DNA from 3 places in the Arthrobacter sp. Dra40 genome. Region 3 is predicted to be linked to each of the others. Evidence: riboswitches for the same ligand, from Rfam matches in the RefSeq annotation. Region 3 holds a riboswitch; each other region holds the start of a gene.

Region 1 (4,655 bases), on a different contig from region 3:
GGCGCGTACTCCGTGGGGTAGGCACCCAGCTTCTGCAGCTCCGGCACGACGTATTCCACGATGTCCTCGAAGGTGCCCGGGGTGATCGCGTAGGCCAGGTTGAACCCGTCCACGTCGGTCTCGTCGACCCACTCCACCAGCTTGGCGGCCACCTCCGCGCCGGACCCGACGGTGATCGGGCCGAAGCCGCCGACGCCGACCCATTCGGCCAGCTGACGAATGGTCCACGGTTTGCCGCTGTCGCCGGAAGCCTTCTGGAAGGTCTCCACCGAGGACTGGATGGCATTGGACTTCACGTTTTCGCCGATCACGTCGTCCGGGCCGTAGGTGGAGAGGTCAACGCCCATCCAGCCTGAGATCAGGGCCAGCGCGCCGTTGATGTCCGCGTAGGACTTGTAGTCCTCGAATTTGGCCTGCGCGGTGGCGGTGTCCGGTCCGGTCACCACGGTCTGCATCGCGTAGATGCGTACGTCGTAGCGGTCGCGGCCCGCCGCTTCCACGGCGTCGCGGATTTTCTTGACCGACGCGGCCAGCATCTCCTTGGTCGGGCAGGTCACGAACACCGCCTCGGCGTTCTCGGCGGCGAACTCGGTGCCGCGCTTGGAGGCCCCGGCCTGGAAGATGACCGGGGTGCGCTGCGGGCTCGGCTCGGTGATCGCGATGCCGGGAACCTTGAAGTACTTGCCCTCGTGCCGGATCTCGTGGACCTTGGCCGGGTCGGTGAAGACGCCGGTCTCCACGTCCTTGACCACGGCGTCGTCCTCCCACGAGCCCTCAAGCAGCTTGTAGATGACCTCAAGGTATTCGTCCGCGTGGTTGTAGCGCTCGTCGTGCTCCAGCTGGTCTTCCTGGCCCATGTTGCGCGCCGCCGAGGGCAGGTAACCGGTGACCACGTTCCAGCCGACCCGCCCGTTGGTCAGGTGGTCAAGGGTGGCCAGGCGGCGGGCGAACGGGTACGGGTGCTCGTAGGCGGTGCCGGCGGTGACGCCGAAGCCGAGGTTTTCGGTCACCGCGGCCATCGCCGAGACCAGCATGAACGGATCGTTCACCGGGACCTGCGTGCCGGCGCGCAGCGTCGTCTCGTTGGAGGACCCGAAGACGTCGTAGGTGCCGAGCACGTCGGCAATGAACAGGCCGTCGAACATGCCCTTTTCCAGCACCTTGGCCAGGTGGGTCCAGTAGCCGATGGTGTTGTAGGTGGCGGACTTGTCCTGCGGGTGGCGCCACAGTCCGGGCGACTGGTGGCCCACGCAGTTCATGTCGAAGGCGTTGAAACGGATCTGGCGCCGGGTGTTGGGCTGCGGGTTGTTCACTGTCATGTCAGGCTCCTTTTCTGATGAGAAGAGCCCGCGCCGGCACTCCGTTGGGCATCAGGATGCCTACGGAAGACCAACGAGAGATCGAGCTTCTCCATCGGTCCTGGCGGTAGCACCTTCCTCAAAGGAGGGGGTTGCTGCGGCGTCAACAAGCCAGGTCTCTCGGCCGCTCTGGATGGGTACCCCTCCATTGGACACCCGCAGGCGGCCGGGAGGGAAATGTCCCGCGTCACGCGGGGTAAGAAATTACGACTTCGGAGCGCCCTCCCGCCTCTTCGCCCCCGCTAGTGTTCCGGCCGCGAAGCACAGCAGGATCAGGACGACGACGGCGACTGCCAGCGGGACGCTGTTGCCGACCAGGGTCGGGAGGCTCTGCAGGATCAGCCCCAGGATTCCCAGCAGCCCGATGAGTCCGAGTGCCGGGGCGGCGGTGCGTTTCCAGTCCCGGAGGGGCGCACCGTTCCGGCGGAAGAAGACCAGCACGGCGACGCTGGTCAGCGTCATCAGCACCACCAGGCCCAGGGAGGCGAAGCCCGCGAACCAGGTGTAGAACTGCACGATCGGATCCCAGCCGGCCACCACGGCGGCCAGCACACCGTAGGCGCGGACCACCTCGTCGACAGCTGGTGCCAGCAGGCCGTAGACACCGGCTTCCAGCGCGAGGTAGGAGAGCAGCGCCACGAACGCCGCACCCAGTCCGGTCCGGCGGCCCAGTCCTTTGTCCACGTAGCTGTAGAAGGCACCGGCGCTGGGCACATGCGGCGTCATGGTGGTGAATCCGACGGCGAACAACAACAGGATGCCCATCGCCAGCAGGAAAATGAACGGGAGGCCGGCGCCGTTGCCGCTGGCGATGGCCAGTGGCACGGTCCCGCCAATAACACCCAGCGGCGACGCGGCGGCCAGCACGATGAGCACGATGCTGGCGACGCCGAGCCGGCCGGAAAGCCGAGGTACCGCTTTGGCTGCGGAGACGGGCGCGGGGGCCGCAAGGGTTTGCGGGGTGGAAACAGACATGGTGTGCCTTCTTCTTAGACGGCCGCGGACACAGCGGCGGAGCTGTGGGGCTGGCGGGCGGCATCGGCGTCGGCCTCGCCGATGGTCCAGATGAACGGCGGTTCGGTCGCGTTGACTTCCCAGTCGCCGAGGATCCGCGCCTTGTAAATGAACGGGTTGTGCGTCGCCACGGTGCGCGCGTTGCGCCAGTGCCGGTCCAACGCCTTGTCCTTGCTGGTCGAGGACGCACCCAGCGCGTTGAAGAGGGCGCCCGCGGCGTCCGGTACCAAGGTGCTGAGCACTATCTGCGCCTGGCCCGACGCCAGTTCGACGGCGGCGTTGGCCGCCTTCTCGACGGCGGCGGGGTGCAGCCGCGCCGCGAAGACCCGGTCCAGCCTGCCGGCCACGCTCAGGGTCGTCGCCTTCGCTGCGAAGGCCTTGGCGCTGATCTCGCCGACCACTTGCAGGATCTGGGCGTCGTGCCGGACCAGCGGAGTGTTGCCGTGGCCGAACACCCGCTTGCGCTCCCGAACGTTGCCGGCGGCATCCTTGGTAACAGCCTGGGCGATGCCGGTCAGGGTAACCAGCAGGATGTGTTGGTACAGCGCCGTCTGGTAGGGGAAACGATCGGTGAAGGCGGAGACGTTGGCCGGGTCCACGGCGGCGTCGGTAAACACCGTGGTGCCGCTTCCGGTCAGCTGCTGGCCGAAACCGTCCCAGTCATCGAACGTTTCCACGCCCGGCGTCTTGGTGGAGAGGATCACCGAGACGTCGGTGCCGTCCGAGCGTTTGGCGGTGACATCAATCCAGTCGGCGAAGATGGTGCCGGTCGTGTAGAACTTGCGGCCGTTCAGCAGCAGCTTGCCGCCGGCTTCGGACAACACGGTGGCAGTTCCCCCGGCGCCGGGTTCGGTCCAGGCGTTGCCGGCCAGTTCCCCGGAGGCGAAGCGCTGCAGCCAGCTGCTGCGGTCCCCGGTACGTCCGTGGTGGTACAGGTTTTCCTCCACCAGCGCGATGTGCGAGCGCAGCGCCTGCGGGATGTTGCTGTCCGCGGCGGCCAGTTCGATCAACAGCTCGGTGAATTCCTCCCAGTCCAGTCCGTCGCCGCCGAGTTCGGCGGGGATCCGGGCGGCGCCGAAGCCGGCTTCCTTCAGCCAGCGGATCTGCTCAAACGGCAGCTCGCGGGCCAGTTCGCGGGCCAGCGCACCGGCAGCGATGCGTTCGAAGATCGGGCGGTATGTGGCTGCTGCGGTTTCGAAGGAGGTTGTTGCGGGGGCAAGGGTTTCGGTCAAGGTGATGCTCCTGGGGACTCGGCTGGGGCTCGGCCGCGGAGGGCCGGGGACGGGACGGGACGGGACGGGGTGGAAGGCGCGCCGATTGGCTGCGCGCTCAGGTGTAAAGCGAGATCGGCTGGACATCGCCGCGCAGGAAGTTGGCGCCGACCTCAACCTTCTTGTAGTCGACCGGGTCGTGCAGGGTGTGCGTGCGGACATTGCGCCAGAAGATGTCCAGGCCGACGTCGGTTTTCGCTGAGGACGAGCCGGTGGTCTCGAAGATGCGGTTCGCCACCTCCACCCCGATCTCGGTGGAAACCACCTTGAGCCGGGCGATCTCGATCGCGATGTCCGCCCGTGCTTCGGCTGTCAGTTGGCCGCCGGCGGCGATGGCGGCGTCGAACCGTTCATTTGTCCGGTCCGCCAGCGCTTCCACCGCCGCGACGCGGGAGGCCAGTTCGCCGTAGACACGCTGAATCAGCGGGTCCTGGGCATAGGTTTCGGCGTTGCTGAGGAACCAGGAATTTTTGCGGGCCACGGTAATCCGGCGCCCCTGCTCCAGCGCCCCCTGGGCAATGCCCAGGTAGAGGTTGCCGAAGGCCAGCTGGATGTACGGGGTGACCAGCGTGGAGAAAGGCTCCTCCCCCACGTCGCCGATGATGTCCGCGGCGGTGACCTGCACGCCGTCGTACTTCACGGAACCGCTGGCCGAGAGGCGCTGGCCCAGCGCGTCCCAGTCACCGAGGAACGAGATGCCGGCGCGGCCATGCTCCAGGGCAAGCGCCAGGAACTTCCCCTCATCCGGGCCGGCCGCAATCACTGCGTTGACCAGGATCGCGTCGCCCACCGACGCACCGGTGGAGAAGTGCTTGACGCCGTCCAACCGGTAGCCGCCGCCCTCGGGGATCAGCTCCAGGTTCGGGTCCACCGGGTTGACCGAATCGCCCCAGGACCAGCGGCCCTGGGCGGACCGACGGAGCAGGCGTTCCTGGACCGGCGCGTCGCCATAGAACACGACCGCGCCGAGGTTGGCGTAGTGGTAGGCCAGGATCTGGGCGATCGAGGCGTC
Region 2 (4,655 bases), on a different contig from region 3:
GGCCCTGGTGCTGTTTCTGCTGACCTCCGCGGGCCAATCGGCCTTCCGCTCGATCGGCTTCACCTTCTCCCGGCCGCGGGTGGACTTCGGCCTGGGCTTCCTGCTGGCGCTGGTGATCGGTGCTGGCACGCTGGGCGTGTATGCCGCCGGCAGGGCGCTGGGGATCACCACCGCGATAGTCCCCGCGGCCTTGGACGAATACTGGTGGACGGTGCCGGTGCTGGTGCTGTCAGCGCTGCGCCACGCCATCCTCGAAGAGGTGGTCATGGTGGGCTACCTCTTCAATCGGTTTGCCAAGTTCGGTTGGGGGATCTGGACCACGATTTTTGTCAGCGCCGCCCTGCGCGGGACCTATCACCTGTACCAAGGGATCGGGCCGGGCATCGGAAACTTTCTGATGGGCTTGGTGTTCGGCTACGTCTATACGAAGGTCAAGCGGGTGATGCCGCTGGTGGTCGCGCACGCACTGTTGGATATTGCCGGCTTCGTCGGCTACTCGCTGGTGGGCCCGGCTATTGGCATCGGTACCTAGGCCAGCACTTCGAACGGGCTGCCAGAAGGAAGCTCTCCCTGGACACGCAAAAGGCTCCCTTCCGGCCACTTGCGCCACCGCGGGTGGGAGCAAGAAGCCGGACGGGAGCCTGCTTAAAAGCGAGCCTTGGTGCCGTGCCACACGAGACCGGGACCTTAGAGTTCGATGATGCCGTTTGCGGTTTCGAAGCGGACCGACATGATTCCCGGTGTACCGTTCGGGGCGGTCCAAGCAACCTTGACGTCGTCGAGAAGATCATCCACCGGCGTGCCCAGCCAGTCAGCCACGCGTTCCGAGGAACCGGCAATGGTCAGGCCGATCAGCTTGACGGTTGCCGGGCGGGCGTTGGACGGGTGAAGCGCCTCGGTGCCGTCATCCCAGCGCAGCATGTAGGGAACCTGCGGGTCTGCGATCAGGCCCTTGATGCCGATCTGCTGCCAGCTCAATTCCTGCCCATCCGGGAACTTGCGGTTTCCGGGAACCGCATGACGGCCCAGCCGCTCTTCGAACGGGGTCAGATCGTCCACTTCCACGCACCAGCCCATCCAGCCGCCGCCAGCTTCGGACCGGGCACGCACGGCCTGGCCGAAGGGGGCCTTGTCGGACGCGGGGTGGTCCAGGACCTCCACCACTTCCAGGTAGTGGTGGTCGGTCAGGGGGAAGATCATATTGCGGGTGCCGAAGCGGGGGTGCACCCCGCCCTTGACTGCGTCGATGCCCAGAGCTTTGGAAATCCGCTCTGAAGTGGCAGCCAGACCGTCGGGCTCAGCAGCATAAGAAACGTGGTCGAAGCGCATAGGCATATCTTGGCACTTTGTGAAGACTCTCTCGACTTAGGGTGACCTAAGTCACTGTGCTTTCGCCATGGTTTCTCGCAGTAGCCCTTGACAACTTGACGCTGCCCAGGGCGCCGACAAGGAAGGCGGGGGGTGCGGCCCCGGCCGGTCATAAGGTGTCATATTGTTGCGGCCGGGCGGGCTCTCCGCCGAGACTGTACGCAGGTCATGAGTGCCAGCGTGAAACCCCGGTTTGCTGGCCGGCAACCCTCCAACCGCGGTGGGGTGCCCCGGGTGAAGACCAGGCAGCCGCCACCAGGCGGTGCGCAAGCGCGGGTCACACCCGGGATAGACATGCCGGCACGGCCGGATCCCGGATGACCCCTTCCCTTGAAGGAGTTGCACCATGTCCAATGCAGACTGGTCCTTTGAAACCCGTCAGATCCACGTCGGCCAGGAGCCGGATGCCGCCACCGGCGCCCGTGCACTGCCGATCTACCAAACCACCTCGTTCGTGTTCCCCAGCGCGCAGAGCGCCGCGGACCGCTTCGCCCTGTCCGAACTGGCGCCCATTTACACCCGGATCGGCAATCCGACCAGCGAGGCGGTCGAAGCCCGGTTGGCAAGTCTTGAAGGCGGCGTCGGCGCGCTGCTGCTGGCCTCTGGCCAGGCCGCGTCCACGTTCTCCATCCTGAACCTGGCCGAGGCCGGCGACCACATCGTGGCCAGCCCCAGCCTGTACGGCGGCACGTACAACCTGCTGCGCACCACGCTGCCCAAGTTCGGCATCGAAGTGACCTTCGTCGAGGATCCGGACAACCTGCAGCAGTGGCGCGACGCGGTGCAGCCGAACACCAAGGCGTTCTTCGGCGAGGTGGTCTCCAACCCGCGCCAGGACGTCCTGGACCTGGAAGCCGTCAGCAGCATCGCCCATGAGAACGGCGTGCCGCTGATCGTCGACAACACGCTGGCCACCCCGTACTTGATCCGGCCGATCGAGTGGGGCGCAGACATCGTGCTCCATTCGGCCACCAAGTACCTCGGCGGCCACGGAACGGCTATCGGCGGCGTGATCGTGGACGCCGGCACCTTCGACTTCGCTGCCGATCCGGAGAAGTTCCCGGGCTTCAACACCCCGGACGAGACCTACAACGGGCTGGTCTTCGCCCGCGACCTGGGCGTCGGAAGTGCACTCGGCGCCAATCTGGCCTACATCCTCAAGGCCCGCGTGCAGTTGCTGCGCGACCTGGGGTCCGCCATCTCCCCGTTCAACGCCTTCCTGATCGCCCAAGGGCTGGAGACGCTGAGCCTGCGCGTCGAGCGCCACGTGGCCAACGCGCAGAAGGTGGCGGAGTTCCTCGAAGCGCACGACGACGTTGCTTCCGTTGCGTACCTCGGCCTGCCGTCGAGCCCGTGGTACGACCGCGGCCGCAAGTACGGTCCCAAGGGCACCGGCGCCATCGTGTCGTTTGAGATCAAGGGCGGGATCGAAGCCGGCAAGCGTTTTGTGGACGGCCTTGAACTGCATTCCCATGTCGCCAACCTCGGCGACGTACGCTCGCTGGTGATCCACCCGGCGTCGACCACCCACGCCCAGCTTTCGGCCGAGGAGCGGGTGTCCGCCGGCGTGACCGACGGACTGGTCCGGCTCTCGGTGGGCATCGAAAACGTCAATGACATCATCGCCGATTTGGAGGCCGGTTTCCGTGCCGCCAAGGGCTCGGACGACTAGGCAAGCAGGTAGAACGCAGCGTGACGATACTGCAACGGCAGGAACTGGTGGATCGGGCGACGGATGGCGTCCTGCGCAGGATGCCTGTTGGTGCGCTGGAGTTGGAAGCCGGCGGCTATCTGCCCGAGGTTGTCCTGGGCTATGAAACCTGGGGCACCCTGAACGCGGATGCGTCGAACGCCGTCCTGATCGAGCACGCCCTGACCGGCAGTACGCATGTGGCCCGCGGCGCCTCCGACGAGGACGGCTGGTGGGACGACCTGGTCGGTCCCGGTGCCACCATCGACACGGAGCGCTATTTCGTGGTGGCCGCCAACATGGTTGGCGGCTGCTACGGCTCCACCGGCCCGGCGTCGCCGGCACCGGACGGCTCGCCGTGGGGATCGCGGTTTCCGTTCGTCACCATCCGCGATTCCGTCCGGGCCGAGGCACGGCTCGCCGATGCGCTCGGCATCCGCCGCTGGCATGCTGTCCTCGGCGGCTCGATGGGCGGGGCTCGCGCGCTCGAGTGGGCAGCAACCTTCCCGGAGCGCACGGCACGGTGCGCTGTGCTGGCGTGCGGGGCAGCCAGCACCGCCGAACAGATCGCGTTTGCCCAAGCGCAGGTCGCGGCCATCCGGCTGGATCCCAGCTTTGCCGGCGGTGACTACTACGGCGGTCCTGCCCCCGAAGCCGGATTGGGCATCGCCCGGCGGATCGCCCACATCAACTACCGTTCGGAGCCGGAACTGGAGTACCGGTTCGGCCGCTCGGCGCAGGCGGAGGAACAGCCGTTCGGCGGGATCACGCCGTCGGCCCGAGGCCGGTATGCAGTGGAAAGCTACCTGGACTACCAGGCGGAGAAGCTGGTTTCCCGCTTCGACGCCAACAGCTACATCCTGCTCACCGAGGCCCTGGTCAGCCACGACGTTTCCCGCGGCCGCGGCTCGCTGGAGCATTCCCTGGGCGGCCTTGAGGAGACGGAATTCTTCATTGCGGCGGTGGATTCCGACCGTCTCTACTTCCCGGAACAGTCCCGGCAGTTGGCCGAGGCATTGCCCGGATCGGTCAAGGTGCACACCATAGAAACGCCGCTGGGCCACGACGGTTTCCTGACCGACGTCCACCAGCTGCATGACGCGCTCACCCAGGCGTTCTTCCCGCAGGCCTGACCCAGCTCCCGGCTGACGCAGCTCCCGGCTGACCCCAACTACTGCTGCGTGCCTTTCGGACGGTGAGGGCGGTGGCGGTTTAGCCCCGGCGGCTCGCATTGCAGTTTGATCACGGTTAGGACGAATAAATCTATTCGATGGAGCCCCTCGGTAGCATGCCGGTAGGCCCCTGACCACGCCGACGGCGTTTGGCCCGGAAGCCTCCAAACGAGGGGGAACCATGTTGCGTGATTACCGCATTAAAGTGTCGTTGCTGGCCGTCGGAGCGCTGGCGCTGGCCGGCTGTGGCGGCGGGGGTGGGGAGGGGGAAACCTCCCAAGGTTCCGCACTGCGGATCGTGTACCAGACCACCGAGGCGAATGCCACGATGAATGAGGTGATGAAGAAGGCGAAGGCCGACTTTGAGGCTGCGCACGACGGCGTGACAGTCAATTTGGAGCCCATCACCGGCAGCGACGAAGACT
Region 3 (15,254 bases):
CGTTCCAGGAACCGCGGCTGCTGCCGTGGCATACCCTGCAGGCCAACGTCGCCATCGGCCTGCCCAAGACTTCCAGCGCCAAACAGGGCAAGTCCAAGGTCGCCCGGCTGCTGGAACTGGTGGGCCTGGCCACCTTCGCCAAGCACCGTCCGCGCGAAGTCTCCGGCGGCATGGCGCAGCGGGCCTCGCTGGCCCGCGCTCTGGCCCGCAACCCGGGGGTACTCCTGCTGGACGAACCGTTCGGCGCGCTGGACGCGCTGACCCGGATCAAGATGCAGGATTTGCTGCTGGACATCCACGCGGCCGAACCCACCACCGTGCTGCTGGTGACCCATGATGTGGACGAAGCCCTGCAGCTGGCGGACCGGATCATCCTGCTGGGCAAGGAGGAAGGCCGCGACAACGACGGCGCCACGATTGTGCGCACCGTCGACGTTCCCGGCAGCCGCCCGCGGGACCGCGGTTCGGTGGAGCTGGCCCGAATGCGCCGCTCGCTGCTCGAAAGCCTCGGCGTCGACGGCCATTAGGCCGCCTCACACCTTTAGCACTTCCCGGGCGGTCCGCGCCCAAATCCACCCGTGACCGCGGAACTACTCCTGTTCCGCGCACCGTTCGAAGGGACCACCATGTCTATTGCCCGCCGCTTCTCCCGCCGCTCGATCCTGGCCGCGGCCGCCGTCGCCGCCACCGCTTCGCTGGCCCTGACCGGCTGCGTTGCGGGCGAAGATTCCGACGCCAGCGCGGCCGAGGGCACCGGCGACGGTGTGCTCAACATCGACTTCGCCACCTACAACCCGCTGAGCCTGATCATCAAGGAAAAGGGCTGGCTGGAGGCCACCTTGGCCGACGACGGGGTCGAGGTGAACTGGCTGCAGTCGGCCGGTTCCAACAAGGCCAACGAGGCACTGCGCTCCGGCGCCGTCGACGTCGGATCCACCGCCGGTTCCGCCGCGCTGCTGGCCCGCGCCAACGGTTCACCGATCAAGACCATCAGCCTCTACTCGCAGCCGGAGTGGGCCGCGCTGGTCACGCCGCCCGACTCCGGCATCGACTCCGTCGAGGACCTCAAGGGCAAGTCCGTGGCTGCCACCAAGGGCACCGACCCCTACTTCTTCCTGCTCCAGTCGCTGGAAGAGGCCGGCCTCTCCGCCGACGACGTCACCGTGGAGAACCTGCAGCACGCCGACGGTTTGACCGCACTGAAGCAGGGCTCGGTGGACGCCTGGTCCGGCCTGGATCCGATCATGGCCGGTGCCGAAAAGGACGGCGCCGAGCTGTTCTACCGGAACCTGGACTTCAACACCTACGGCTTCCTGAACGCCACCGAGTCCTTCCTGCAGGAAGAGCCGGAGCTGGCCCAGGCCGTGGTGAACGCCTACGAGAAGGCCCGCGCCTGGGCCGCCGAAAACCCGGAGGAAACCGCTCAGATCCTCGCGGACGTCGCCGGCCTGGACCTCGAGGTCGCCACCAAGGTGATCGCCGAGCGCAGCAACCTGGACGTTGAAGCGGCCCCGGGCGAGAAGCAGCGCGCCGTGCTGGAGAAGGTCGGCCCGGCGTTCGTCGAGACCGGTGACGTGAAGAGTCAGGCCGACATCGACGAAGCCCTGGCCACCCTGCTGGACGACTCGCTGGTGAAGAAGGCCGACCCGTCGGCCATCAAGGAATCCTGATGACGCACCTCGGCAACCCCGGCGCATCCGGCAACAGCGTTTACGCCACCAGCCAGGAAGGCCTCAAAGCCTCCGGCGTCCTCAAGACCGCAGAGGCAGGCCGGCCGCACCAGGACAGCCCCGCGCCGGAACGGCGCCCGGCCGGCGGTCGCTCCGCGGCCGGGGTCCTGGGCAACGGCTGGGTGCGCCTGCTGCTGGGCCTGCTGCTGCCGGCCGCCGTGCTGGCGGCGTGGCAGTTGAGCACCTCGGCCGGGCTGTTCAGCTCCGTCCAACTGCCGGCGCCGGGGGCGATCATCGAGGCCGCGGTTGACCTGCTCCAGCGCGGCGAACTGGCCCAGCACGTGGCCATCTCCACCCAGCGCGTGCTGCTCGGTTTCGCCTTCGGCGCCGCTCTAGGCCTGGTCTTCGGCGCGCTGATCGGCCTGTCCAGGGTTGCCGATGTGCTGCTCTCCCCCACCATCGGCGCGCTGCGTGCCGTGCCGTCGCTGGCGTGGGTGCCGCTGCTGATCCTGTGGATGAAGATCGGCGAGGACTCCAAGGTCACGCTGATCCTGATCGGCGCGTTCTTCCCGGTGTTCACCACGGTCTCGCTGGCGCTGCGCCACGTGGACAAGAACCTGGTGGAGGCGGGCCGCGCGTTCGGGCTCAAGGGCGTCAAGCTGCTGACCACCGTGCAGCTGCCGGCCGTGGTGCCCGCCGTGTTCTCCGGCCTGCGGCTGGCGCTGGCACAGGCATGGCTGTTCCTGGTGGCGGCTGAACTGATCGCTTCCTCCATGGGTCTGGGCTTCCTGCTCACGGACTCACAGAACAACGGCCGCACCGACCGGCTGCTGCTGGCCATCGTCCTGCTGGCCATCATCGGCAAAATCACCGACGCGCTCCTGGGAGTTGCGGAGAAATGGGCAGTCAAGAGATGGGCATAGAAGTAGCCGAAACCGCCGCCGGCCGGACCACCGCCGGAGGCACCGCCGTCGTGCTTGAAGAGGGCGCGGCGCCGTACCGCGACCAGGTCACGGCCTGGCCGGAGCCGCAGACCGAGGCCGAGCGGATTGCGTTCTGGGAGCGCGCCGCCGCCCGGCTGCAGTGGGCGGAGCCGTGGCACACCGCGCATTCGGCCACCCCGGTGGATACCGAGGCGCGCCGCGGCCCGGAGCTGCGCTGGTTCGACGGCGGCACGCTGAACGCCGCGGTGAACTGCGCCGACCGGCACGTGGCGGCCGGGCTGGGCGACAAGGTGGCGTTGCACTTCGAGGGCGAGCCCGGCGACCGGCGCACGGTGACCTACCGCGAGCTGCAGGAACTGGTTTCGCAGGCCGCCAACGCGCTGCTGGCGTTGGGCGTCGGCAAGGGCGACCGGGTGGTCATCTACCTGCCGGTGCTGGTGGAAACGATTGTCATCACGCTGGCGTGCGCCCGGATCGGCGCGGTGCATTCGCTGGTGTTCGGCGGCTTCTCCGCGGAGGCGCTGAAGTTCCGGGTGGAGGACACCCGCGCCAAACTGCTGGTCACCACCGACGGCCAGTACCGCCGCGGCACCGCCGTCCCGGTCAAGGCCAACGCGGACGAGGCCGTCTCCGGCGAGAACGCTATCGAGCACGTGCTGGTGATCAACCGGACCGGCCATAGGGACATCAACTGGGTGGAAGGCCGCGACGTCTGGTGGCACGACGTCGTCGAGTCGCAGCCGCGGGTACATCAGGCCGAGGCGTTCGACGCCGAGACGCCGCTGTTCATCATGTACACCTCCGGCACCACCGGCCAGCCCAAGGGCCTGGTCCACACCACCGGCGGGTACCTGACGCAGGCCTCGTTCAGCCACTCGTACCTGTTCAGCAACCCGGACCCGGACGCGCGCGCGGACGACGTGCACTGGTGCACCGCGGACCTGGCCTGGGTCACCGCGCACACCTACGAGATCTACGGGCCGCTGAGCAACGGCGTCAGCCAGGTGATCTACGAGGGCGTGCCGAATGCCCCGCACCCCGGCCGGCACTTCGAGGTCATCGAGCGCTACGGCGTGACCAACTACTACACCGCGCCCACGCTGGTCCGGTCGCTGATGGGCTGGTTCCCGGACGGCATTCCCGCCGAGTACAACCTGAGCTCCATCCGACTGGCCGGCACCGTGGGCGAGGCGGTGAACCCGGAGGCGTGGCGCTGGCTGCGGAGCCAGGTGGGCCGCGATTCGCTGGTTGCCGGCGACCCGTCGTCGGGCATTCCCATGGTGGATACCTGGTGGCAGTCCGAAACCGGCGCCACCGTCCTCTCGCCGCGACAGACCGATGCCTCCTTCAAGCCCGGCTGCGCCAAGCGCGCCTTGCCGGGGCTGACTACGGACATTGTGGACGACGGCGGTGCCCGGGTGGGTGCCGATCAGCAGGGCAACATTGTGGTCACCAAGACCGGGCCGTCCATGGCCCGGACCGTGTGGGGAAACCCGGAACGCTACTTCACCTCCTACTGGGAGAAGTACGCGGCGCAGGGCTGGTTCCTGGCCGGCGACGGCGCCCGGTTCGATGCGGACGGTGACACTTGGATCCTGGGCCGGACCGACGACGTCATCAACATCTCGGGCCACCGGCTGTCCACCATCGAGATCGAGTCCGCGCTGGTTTCGCATCCGGCTGTGGTGGAGGCCGGCGTCTGCCCGACGTACGACGCCAAGACCGGACACGCCGCCACCGCGTTTGTGGTGCCGCTGGACAAGTCTCTGATCGGGGCGGAGGGTGCGGCGTTGACGGCCGAGCAGGCCGCCGCGGTGAAGGCTTTGCGCGACCACGTGGCCACGCAGATCGGGCCGATCGCCAAGCCGCGGGACGTCGTGTTTGTGCCGGACGTGCCCAAGACCCGCTCCGGCAAGATCATGCGGCGGCTACTGACCCAGCTGTTCGAGGGATCCACGCTAGGCGACACCACGTCGCTGCAGAACGAGCCGTGCATCGCGGAGATCCAGGCCATCTGCCGGCCGCGGTAGTAGTTCGCCTCCAGCCACCATCCGTTCGCTCCCACGTCTTAGAGGCGGCCCGCGGCGTTTCGCCTAGTCAGGGCGTTGTGACCCTTCCGAAACGTGGGAGGTTAGTCCTATACGTGGGAGCGAACCAGGCAGGTCTGTCACGCCGACCTCCGCAGCATGGTCAGGACCTCAGCGACAACGCGATCCGGCGTGAAGACCAAGTCCTCGTAGACGTATCGGAGTGTGGGCAGCCCGCTGAGCATACCCGCATTGTTCCGTCGCCGGTCTTTGAGGAAGGTTGCGCGATCCCAGTGAAAATCGAATCCGTCCAGCTCAATGATGAGGCGGCCTTCCACCAGCATGTCGACCCGACCGAGTCCCCGGATCCGCACCTGAGTTTCCAAGTGAAGTCCGGCGCCGCGGAAGAGGTCCCGGGCAATAACCTCCAACGGCGAGTCGGCGTCATCGCCTATGCTCTGCACCAACTGCCGCCGCAAGCTGTTTCGCGTTCCCGGCAGGCGATCCAAAAGCTCTTCCTTTGAAACTCGGCCTAAGCGCACCGCCGACTCTGCGATGACCAGCGCTTCTAAGCGCGGACGGCAGCGAATGGCGTGCAACACACAATCCTCGATTCCTACGTAACCCCACCTGCCAACGTCCACTAGGCGGCCCCGGTGCTTGATCACGGTCTCAGGTTGTTTGCCGTGGTCCGTCCATAGATGCAATTGAGGCGGGTCCTTTACGGTCCATAGTCCGAGCTCCCTTGCGGCCGAGACGCATGTGATGAGCCCACCAGCCGTCATTGCGATGCGGAGGTTCGCATCCGCATCGGCAGTTCCTACGAGCCCCCGTCGAAGGGACGTCACGGCACCGGACGAGATAGCCAGCTTGAGCGCGTCTGGTCCGATGCCCGCCCTCCGCAGATCCTTAACGAAGGCAGTGCCTCCTCTTTTCGCCACGTAATCGGCGATCATTTCTGGAGTCTGCATGAGACCGAGGATGACCCGCTGTTTTCGGGGGCGCCAGTGTCGCACCGAAACTGTGCATAATCTCCGGGCCCCTAAGGGCCAAGCCGGTGCCCGGGCACTGCCTTCAGTACCGGCCGCCGAAGAGATGGATCTGCGAACGAACCTTGTCGCGGTGCTCCTCGATCATGGCCTCTCTGGCGGCGCCGGCTTGCCACCAGTCGCTGAGCCCGCGAGCAGTTGCAACTAGAGCGTGGAACAGGGCAATTACCCCGGGCCGGATCCCACCGATAGCACCGGGGCGGGCAGGCTCGCGCGCCGGCTCTGGCGGGGTCGGCCGAGCGGCTGCCGGGGACGGATGGATGGATGAGGCGGTTAAGGACGGGCTGCCATGCCGCCGGTCCGCGACGTCGAGGTGGTGACGGGTCTGCGTTGAAGTAGTCATGGCTACAGATTCCGCGCATGTTCAGGCAAGAGCCACGATTCGGCAGAACCCGAATCGGGAATAAATCCGACGCTGCGCGCGGAAGATGCCCAGCTCAAGCCGTCCCCAAGATTCGGTCCAGCCCGAATCCTCGACTGGCGCACCCGGCGACCTTACGCTGTTCCCATGCACATCACGCTCAGCAGCGAGGACCTGACCAAGGTCCGGTTCGAGGCGGCACCGCTGGGCGAGACGGTCGCCAGCCTGCGCGCCCTGCAGGTGGGCACACCCATCCACCGCCCCTGGATCGAGGACACTAAGCGGCGCATCGCCGAGTCAGCCGATCCGCTAGCCCGCGACCACCTGCGCCTGCTCACCGCGCTGGTTCCGCCGAAAGGCTTCCTGGCTGACTCCATCACCCCCACCCCCAAGTACCAAGGCACGTTCGCCGAGGGCCTCGCCGCCGTCGCCGACGTGCCGCCGGAGGTGTGGCAGCGCGACGTCACCCACCTGCTCAGTCAGAGCCCTGCCGACTACGCGCGCGAGGAACTGCAGCGGCTCGCGGAGGACATCGACGCCGGCATCCCGCGCATCACCGCCGCCCTCGAGTGGTACTGGGGCACCGCCGTCGAGCCGGTATGGCCGCGCCTGCGGTCCCTACTGCTGGCGGACATCGACAGTCGCCTGGCCCAACTGTCGCGCGACGGCATCCTCGAGGTGTTCAAGAGCCTGCACCCCAGCGTGCGCCCCACGCCCACCGGCCTCGAGATCATGCGCGGCTGCGAGGCCGACGACGTCCCCGAGCCCGGCGGCGGGCTGCTGCTAGTGCCGAACGCGTTCGTCTGGCCCAACACGTTGGTGCTCAACGTCCGGCCGTTCGTGCCCACGCTGACCTACGCACCGCGCGGCGTCGGCCGGCTCTGGGAGGCCAGCCGCGAGGCGACGCACAGCCCGGTGGCCCGGCTGCTCGGCAAAACCCGGGCGCAGATCCTCGCGCAACTCGATGTACCGATGACGACGACGCAGCTCGCCCGCTGCTTGGACCTCGCCGCCGGGACGGTCAACGAGCATTTGAAGGTGATGTCCGAGAGCGGTCTGGCGGCCACCATGCGTTCCGGCCGTGAGGTGTTCTACCGGCGGGCCGAAACCGGCGAGGCGCTGCTGGCCCGGCTGTGACGACGCGCGCCGCGAGGTAGGCGTTTCCGCCGGCTACGCCCCCGGGCTGTCCACGTTTTGCGGGGAGCTTTTGCGTTTGTCCTAGTCAGCGCCAGACGCCGTCCCAAGACGTGGACAGTTCCTGCTGAACGTGGACAACTGATCCCGTTCAGCCGTGCCCGTGTTAACCCGCCTACCGCTCCCGCAGCGCTCGCACCAGCGAGTCGAACCGCTCGTTGTCCGCCAAGTCATCCAGCAGGACGGCTTCCCCATCGGGGCCGGCCAACGGGATTCGCCAGTTGGGGTATTCGTCCGCGGTACCCGGCTGGTTCTGGGTCCGCCGCTCCCCCACGGCGTCGGTGAGGGCAACCCCCAGCAGCACCGACGGGGTCTGCGCGATGAACGCGTGCAGCGCCTCAACGGTGCGCTGCTCGCCGGAGCTGCCGGCGCCGTCGTCGTGCTGTGAAGCAGCCGGAACCCGCGAGCGCACCAGGGAAAGCACCGACTCCTGCGCGGCCTGGTCCAGGGTGCGTTCCTCCTCCACCGGCCGGTTCAGCAGGCCCAGCGAGTCGCGCAGGTCCACGTGCTCGCCCGCAAGGTAGCCGGCGGTGGGCGGCAGGTCGTGGGTGGTGACGCTGGTGAGGCAGGCGCGGCGGTAGCTCTCCGGCGGGCGGGGCGTGGCGCCGTCGTACTCGAACCACAGGATGGAGGTGCCCAGGATGCCGCGCTCGGCCAGGTAGTCCTGTACCCCCGGTTCGAACACGCCGAGGTCCTCGCCGATGACGACGACGCCGGCGCGTTCGGCTTCGAGGGCCAGGATGCCGATCAGGGCCTCGTGGTCGTAGTACACGTAGGCGCCTTCGCCGGGCGGGCCACCGACGGGGATCCACCACAGCCGGAACAGCCCGAGGATGTGGTCCACCCGGATTCCGCCGGCGTGGCGCAGGATGGTCCGCAGCATGTCCCGGTAGGCGGCATAGCCGGATTCCGCGAGGCGTTCGGGATGCCACGGGGGCTGGGACCAGTTCTGCCCCCGCTGGTTAAACATGTCGGGCGGCGCGCCCACCGAGATGCCGGCGGCCAGCACGTCCTGCAACGCCCAGGCATCGGCGCCGGCGGGATGGACACCGACCGCGAGGTCATGCACTATCCCGAGGTTCATTCCCGCATCGAGGGTTCGGCGCTGCGCGGCCTCAAGCTGCTCGTCGCCCAGCCATTGCAGCCACTGGTGAAACTCGATCCGGTCCTTCAGCGCACTGCGCTGCGATTCGATGAACTCCGGATCCGCCCACTCGGGAGCCCCCGCCGGAAGGGTTTCGGCGAGCGCGCACCACAGGGCAAAGCGCTCCAACCCCTCGCCTTCTTGTGCGCGGAAGGCGTCGAACTGCTGCTGCCGTTCCGCGGACCGGGGCACCGCGAAGACCGCTTCCAGCGCCTGCAGTTTGGCCGCAAAAACGGGATCACGGTCCAAAATGCCGGCGTCCAGGTTCGCGTCGTGGAAAGTGTTGTCCAGCGGGATGGCCCGGGCTTCGGGCACGTCCTCGACCCGCAGGTAAATCGGATTGACGAAGCGGCGTGTGGCGGGCAGGTAGGGCGAGGGCTCCACCGGCGGCTTGGGCTGTGCCGCGTGCAGCGGGTTGATCAGGACGAACCCGGCGCCCTTGGCGGCAGCCGTTTCGGCCAGCACGGCGAGGTCGTCGAGATCGCCAACTCCCCAGGATGACCGCGAGCGCACGGAGTACAGCTGCGCCATCAGACCCCACGTGCGGGGAAGCCGGTCGGCGGTGGTGAGCCGTTGCGGGGTGACCACCAGCGCGCACTGCGCCTGGCTGCCGGAGGTTGCCGCGGGATACCCGGATGCGTCCAAGCCGGTTCCGGCCGAATCGGTGCCCGCCCGGCTGGTCGGCGCCAACCCGTCCGGCGCCTTGCCCATTCCGGCCGAAGAGGGCGCCTGCCCCGGCACATCCTCGCCGGTTCCGGCCTCGCTCACCTCGAGCGTGTGCCAGCCCAGCGGGAGGTCTGCCGGCACCGCCGCCGCCCAGCGGTCACGCGGAACACCCGCCGCCTCGGCCGGCCCGCCGGCGACCACCTCGACGTCGCGCCGGGACCCGTCCTCCAGCAGGATCCTGACCCGGGGCCGGGAACCCGCGCTCACATTGACCGGCACCTCAGTAGCGGCGCCTTGGCGGACGACGACGGCGGGCGGCAGGGTGCGCTGCAGCGGCGCTAGTTCTGCGGCACGGAGGGAGACGGTGACATCGTCGTCGGTCTTGCAGGGAACCCCCAGCGCGGTGAGGACAGCCACCAGTGTTGCCGGGCCGACTGCTTTCTCTGCGCCGTCCCAACCCCGAAAGGTAGTGCCGACGCCGTGTTCCTGTGCGAGGCGCTGCAGCGCCGTGAGCTCTGCCATGGAACCCAATCTACGGGAACCGTGCACGCTTATGCCGGGAAGTCTGCGCAGAAGGCGGGTCTCCACCTGGGTCTCCACGCGCTCGCTGGCGCTCGCTTGGTCCACCACCGGCAGGTCGCACCGTCGTCGTACTGGGAATTCAAAGCGGCACGCAACGCGGCTCAACAATTTTGGCGGCGGCGGCGGAAGTTGCGAGAATGGACGGGACCATCCCGAGCGGTTGAGAGATCTGGCTCTTTGACACCGCAGCAACCATCCGGCCAACCGGAAAGGTGCTACCGCCAGAAGCGATGGAGAGAGCGCAAGCAATCTTTGATCCGGATGGCGCCCCGCATTCGGGCGCCGCCAGGACCGTCATTGCCTCGGGAACCTTAGTTTTGAAGGAGCTGCCTGATGGCTGAACGCACATTCGGTTTCCGCACCCGTGCCCTGCACGCCGGCGGCACGCCCGACGCCGAGCACGGCGCCCGGGCCGTACCGATCTACCAGAGCACGTCGTTCGTGTTCAAGGACACCGACGACGCCGCGAACCTCTTCGCGCTGCAGAAGTACGGCAACATCTACTCCCGCATCGGCAACCCCACCGTGGCCGCGTTCGAGGAGCGCATCGCTTCGCTTGAGGGCGGTATCGGCGCGGTGGCCACGTCCTCCGGCATGGCCGCCGAGTTCATCACCTTCGCGGCGCTGGCCGGCGCGGGCGACCACATTGTGGCCTCGTCCAAGCTCTATGGCGGCACCATCACCCAGCTGGACGTGACGCTGCGCCGGTTCGGCGTGGAGACCACCTTCGTTGACTCCACCGACCCGGCCGACTTCGCCGCGGCCATCCGCGAGAACACCAAGGCCGTCTACACCGAGATCGTGGCGAACCCGTCCGGCGACATCGCCGACCTGGCGGGTTTGGCCGCGGTGGCGCACGACGCCGGCCTCCCCCTGGTGGTGGACGCCACCTTGAGCACTCCCTACCTGATCCGGCCGATCGAGCACGGCGCGGACATCGTGATCCACTCCGCTACCAAGTTTTTGGGCGGGCACGGCACCACGCTGGGCGGCGTCGTCGTCGAATCCGGGCGTTTCAACTGGGGCAACGGCAATTTCCCGCAGATGACCGAGCCGGTGGCCAGCTACGGCAATGTGTCCTGGTGGGGCAACTTCGGCGAGTACGGCTTCCTGACCAAGCTCCGCTCCGAGCAGCTGCGCGACATCGGACCGTCGCTGTCCGCGCAGTCCGCGTTCCAGCTGCTGCAGGGCGTGGAAACGCTGGCGCAGCGGATGGACGAGCACCTGGCCAACGCCCGCAAGGTGGCCGAATGGCTGGAAGCCGACGAGCGGGTCTCCTGGGTCAGCTACGCCGGCCTGCCCGCGCACCCGCACTACGAGCGCGGCCGGCAGTACCTGCCCAAGGGCGTGGGCTCGGTCTTCAGCTTCGGCGTCAAGGGCGGCCGCGTTGCCGGCCAGAAGTTCATCGAATCGCTGCAGCTGGCCAGCCACCTGGCCAACATCGGCGACGCCCGCACCCTGGTGCTGCACCCGGGATCGACCACACACCAGCAGCTCACCGCCGACCAGTTGGTGGCCGCCGGCGTGCCCGAGGACCTGATCCGGATCTCTGTGGGACTGGAAGACGTGGACGATATCCTCTGGGACCTGGACCAGGCCCTGGCTCTCTCGCAGCAGGCCGGCGCTGAGCACGGCCCGAGCCGGGACCATGAGGACGATACGTTCGACACCTCCGAGTTCGCCTCGCCCGCCTACGCTGGCGAGTCGTGCACGATCCCGGCCGCGCGCGCCGCGCGAACGGAGCCGGGAACCCGTGTGGTCGAGTCAGTGGAAGAACTGATCGAAGCCGAAGAAGGAGCCGCCAAGTGACCGCGACACCAGAACGCACCTGGATCGGCCCGTCCGCACCGGAACGGCTGAACATCCTGCGCAACACCAAGTCGATCGCCATCGTCGGCGCCTCGGACAAGCCCAGCCGGGCCAGCTACTTCGTGGCCACCTACCTGCTGTCCAGCTCGCCGTACAAGGTCTACTTCGTGAACCCGGTGGCCAAGGAGATCTTGGGCCAGCCGGTCTACAAGTCGCTGGCCGACCTTCCCGAGGTCCCGGACCTGGTGGACGTGTTCCGCAAGCACGATGACCTGCCCACCGTGCTGGAGGAGACGCTGGCCGTCGGCGCCAAGACCATCTGGCTGCAGCTGGGATCCTGGCACGAGGAGGTCGCGGCCAAGGCCGAGGCCGCCGGCCTGAACGTGGTGATGGACCGCTGCGTAAAGATCGAGCACGCCCGGTTCCACGGCGGCCTGCACCTGGCCGGCTTCGACACCGGCGTGATCTCCTCCAAGCGGCAACTGACCGCGTAGAGCGGCTTGCCTAAGGTTTCACCGGCAGCAAAAGCCCGTCCCTAGTCCCCGGCCCTCACATGGGAGAGCTGTGGCAGGGGACGGGCTTTTTCTTGCCGGGACGCTGAAGTAGAAGCTTTCAAGGATTTCCCCAAGGTCCTCGTCGGATGCTGTGGCCAGCCACACATCACTCGACTAGGGGAGTCATCATGTTCAAGAAGTCAGCCCATCCAAAACACAGGAGGGGCACCGAACGTGCCCAAAGGGGGAAGCCATCCCTTCCCCAAAAGGTGACCGCCGGCTTGGCCGCGCTGGTTCTGGGTGCGGGCGTGCTGCCCTCAGCCCTCGCCCCCGCGGCGCTGGCCGCGCCGGTCGGTCAGGGCCTGACCCTCAATGCCGGGGACATGAGGTTCATCCTGAAACAAATCAAGATTGCTGAGAACCACGCCACCAAGGAAGATGCCGAGGGTAAGCCCGTAGCGGGCCAGCCGCTCCTAGGCTCCGGGCCCAACCAGATAGCCAATCCGCTGCTGCCCTACGGGCTGCGCACTGTGGACGGTTCCGATAACAACCTGGTGCCCGACCAGGGGCACTACGGGAAGGCTAGCCTCCCGTTCCCGCGACTGGCAGAGCCGGAGTGGCGGACCACGACAAACGGCGAAAGTTACAAGTCCGTCAGTGGCAACCTGACTGATACCGACCCCCGCTTCATCAGCAATGTCATCGTGGACCAGACCTCCAGCAATCCCGCCGCGATTGCTGCGGCCGGCAAGGCGCACCGGACGGTTAACGACGGTCCGACGGCGGTGCCCTGCGACGCCGATGGCCAGCCCCTGGAGTGCGTGCCGGAAGGCGAGACACTCGACATCCCGAATGTCACCACGGACTTCGGGCTCTCGCCGCCATACAACGGCTTCTTTGCCCTGTTTGGCCAGTTCTTCGACCATGGCATCGACTTCACCAAGAAGACGTCGAACATGGTCATGATGCCCCTGGCCGCGGACGATCCGTTGTATGTACCGGGCTCGCGGACCAACTTCATGGTCCTCAACCGGGCGGAGAACCAGCCCGGCCCCGACGGTAAGCTCGGCACGGAGGACGACATCCAGGACGGCACAAACACGGACTCTCCGTGGGTTGACCAGAGCCAGACCTACTCCTCGAACCCCTCCCACCACGTCTTCCTCCGGGAGTACGAGCTCAACGAAAACGGTGACCCGGTCTCGACCGGCGAATTGGCCGAGGGCGCCCCCGGCGGCATGGCTACCTGGGCGGATATCAAGGCCCAGGCCGAGACCATGCTCGGGCTGAAGCTCTCCGACGCCGACGTCGTGAACATCCCGATGCTGGCCACCGACCAGTACGGGCGATTCCTGAGGGGGCCTAACGGCCTGCCGCAGTACATCACGCAGAACGAAGAGTTGGTGGAAGGAAACCTGGAGAGCCCCGTGGCGCCGCCGGCAGACGTCCAGCGGATCGGGATTGCGTTCCTGGACGACATCTCCCACTACGCGGCACCGTTCGACTCCCGCGGCACGAAATTGGCACCCGACGGAGATGACGTCACCACGCCCGTTACCGGCCGCCAGGACGCAGGCACTTACGACGACGAAATGCTCAACGCGCACTTTATTGCCGGCGACGGCCGCGTCAATGAGAACATTGGGCTCACCGCCGTCCACCAGGTCTTCCACTCGGAGCACAACCGGCTGGTTACCTACATGGAAGACCTGCTGACGTCCCTGAACCTGGATTTGAACGAGTGGAAGCTCCCAAATGGTGAATGGAACGGGGAGCGTCTCTTCCAGGCCGCACGGTTCGTCACCGAGATGGAGTACCAGCACATCGTCTTTGAGGACTTCGCGCGGAAGATCCAACCCGGCATTAATCCGTTCAACGTCTTCACCCAGTCCGACACGGCCATCAACCCGGCGATCAAGGCCGAGTTCGCACACGCGACCTACCGTTTCGGCCACTCCATGCTGACGGACACGGTAGACCGGAAGACCAACAGTGGCGCCGACATTGGCATCCCGCTGCTGGATGCATTCCTCAACCCACCGGCCTACTACGCCAACGGGGAAAACACGATGACCCCGGAGCAGGCCGCCGGTGCGATCGCGATGGGCATGACGGACCAGGTGGGCGCCGAACTCGACGAGTTCGTGACCGACACGCTGCGCAACAACGTTCTCGGCCTGCCTCTCGACCTGGCCACGCTCAACATCGCCCGCGGTCGGGATACCGGCGTTCCCTCGCTGAACAACTTCCGCAAGGACCTCTACCAGAAAACGAGCGAGTCGTCCCTCAAGCCCTACAGCAGCTGGGTGGACTTCGGACAGGCGTTGAAGCATCCGGATTCGGTGGTCAACTTCATGGCCGCCTATGGCACGCACCCCAGCATCACCGGGGCCGCAACCATCGATGCCAAGCGCGCGGCGGCACAGAAGCTCTTCGACATTAGCCCCGACCCCGCAGCGGAAACCCCGGCCGATGCCTATGACTTCGTCAACAGCGACGGCGCCTGGGCGAACGACGGCGCCGCTTCCAAGACCGGTCTGGACAAGGTTGATCTCTGGGTGGGAGGCCTCGCTGAAGCCCAGAACCTGTTCGGTGGGTTGCTCGGTTCCACCTTCAACTACATTTTCGAACGCGAAATGACGGACCTGCAGGACGGCGACCGGCTCTACTACCTGTCCCGCACCTCCGGCCTGAACCTGCGCACGCAGCTGGAGGGCAACTCGATGGCCGAACTGGTCATGCGCAACACCGACGCCTCGGCGCTGAAGGCCGACGTCTTCGGCGTGGCGGACTGCGAATTCGAGATGGGCAACATTGTGGGCACCACGGGAAACAGCGTGGCCGATGATCCTGCCTCTGCCTGTGACGAATCCGCACTGTTGCTCCGCATGGCCGACGGCACCATCCGCTACCGAGTCTCCAACACGGTGGACCGCCCGGGCCTCAACGCGCAGGCGACCTACAACGGCAAGGACGACGTCGACGGCGCAGACGGGATCGACCGGATCTGGGGCGGCGTCGACAACGACACCGTCTGGGGCAACGGCGGCAACGACGTCATCGAAGGCAACGACGGCGCAGACACCATCCTTGGCGGTGCCGGCAACGACCGCATCACCGACTCCCACGGAGACGACGTGCTCAAGGGCGGTCCAGGCAACGATGCGATCGACGCCGGCCCCGGACTAGACATCATCATGTCCGGAGACGGCGACGACTTCTCCAACGGCGGGCTCAACGGCAACGAGACGTTTGCCGGCGAGGGCGACGACCTCGTCATGGCCGGCAACGGCCCGGACACGGTATTCGGCGGA

Evidence for each region. Region 3 has a riboswitch for S-adenosylmethionine ahead of AC5RWT_RS17410 (O-acetylhomoserine aminocarboxypropyltransferase/cysteine synthase family protein). Riboswitches for the same ligand answer to the same signal wherever they lie in the genome.
Region 1: another riboswitch for S-adenosylmethionine. It lies ahead of AC5RWT_RS27630 (LLM class flavin-dependent oxidoreductase); the one in region 3 lies ahead of AC5RWT_RS17410 (O-acetylhomoserine aminocarboxypropyltransferase/cysteine synthase family protein).
Region 2: another riboswitch for S-adenosylmethionine. It lies ahead of AC5RWT_RS02820 (bifunctional o-acetylhomoserine/o-acetylserine sulfhydrylase); the one in region 3 lies ahead of AC5RWT_RS17410 (O-acetylhomoserine aminocarboxypropyltransferase/cysteine synthase family protein).

Annotation. Positions count from the first base shown of each region.
Region 1 covers NZ_JBNHHB010000140.1:1,231-5,885, reverse strand. Annotated here, with positions in the region: gene AC5RWT_RS27630 (LLM class flavin-dependent oxidoreductase) at 1-1,319, opposite strand, end outside; SAM riboswitch class I at 1,408-1,498, opposite strand; gene AC5RWT_RS27625 (hypothetical protein) at 1,563-2,333, opposite strand; gene AC5RWT_RS27620 (acyl-CoA dehydrogenase family protein) at 2,348-3,604, opposite strand; gene AC5RWT_RS27615 (acyl-CoA dehydrogenase family protein) at 3,702-4,655, opposite strand, start outside.
Region 2 covers NZ_JBNHHB010000003.1:84,451-89,105, reverse strand. Annotated here, with positions in the region: gene AC5RWT_RS02830 (CPBP family intramembrane glutamic endopeptidase) at 1-532, shown strand, start outside; gene AC5RWT_RS02825 (VOC family protein) at 688-1,329, opposite strand; SAM riboswitch class IV at 1,533-1,647, shown strand; gene AC5RWT_RS02820 (bifunctional o-acetylhomoserine/o-acetylserine sulfhydrylase) at 1,715-3,040, shown strand; gene metX (homoserine O-acetyltransferase MetX) at 3,121-4,191, shown strand; gene AC5RWT_RS02810 (extracellular solute-binding protein) at 4,412-4,655, shown strand, end outside.
Region 3 covers NZ_JBNHHB010000042.1:19,522-34,775, forward strand. Annotated here, with positions in the region: gene AC5RWT_RS17370 (ABC transporter ATP-binding protein) at 1-527, shown strand, start outside; gene AC5RWT_RS17375 (aliphatic sulfonate ABC transporter substrate-binding protein) at 627-1,670, shown strand; gene AC5RWT_RS17380 (ABC transporter permease) at 1,670-2,593, shown strand; gene acs (acetate--CoA ligase) at 2,569-4,644, shown strand; gene AC5RWT_RS17390 (endonuclease domain-containing protein) at 4,782-5,597, opposite strand; gene AC5RWT_RS17395 (hypothetical protein) at 5,716-6,033, opposite strand; gene AC5RWT_RS17400 (ArsR/SmtB family transcription factor) at 6,199-7,188, shown strand; gene malQ (4-alpha-glucanotransferase) at 7,361-9,577, opposite strand; SAM riboswitch class I at 9,782-9,874, shown strand; gene AC5RWT_RS17410 (O-acetylhomoserine aminocarboxypropyltransferase/cysteine synthase family protein) at 9,971-11,446, shown strand; gene AC5RWT_RS17415 (CoA-binding protein) at 11,443-11,940, shown strand; gene AC5RWT_RS17420 (Ig-like domain-containing protein) at 12,222-15,254, shown strand, end outside.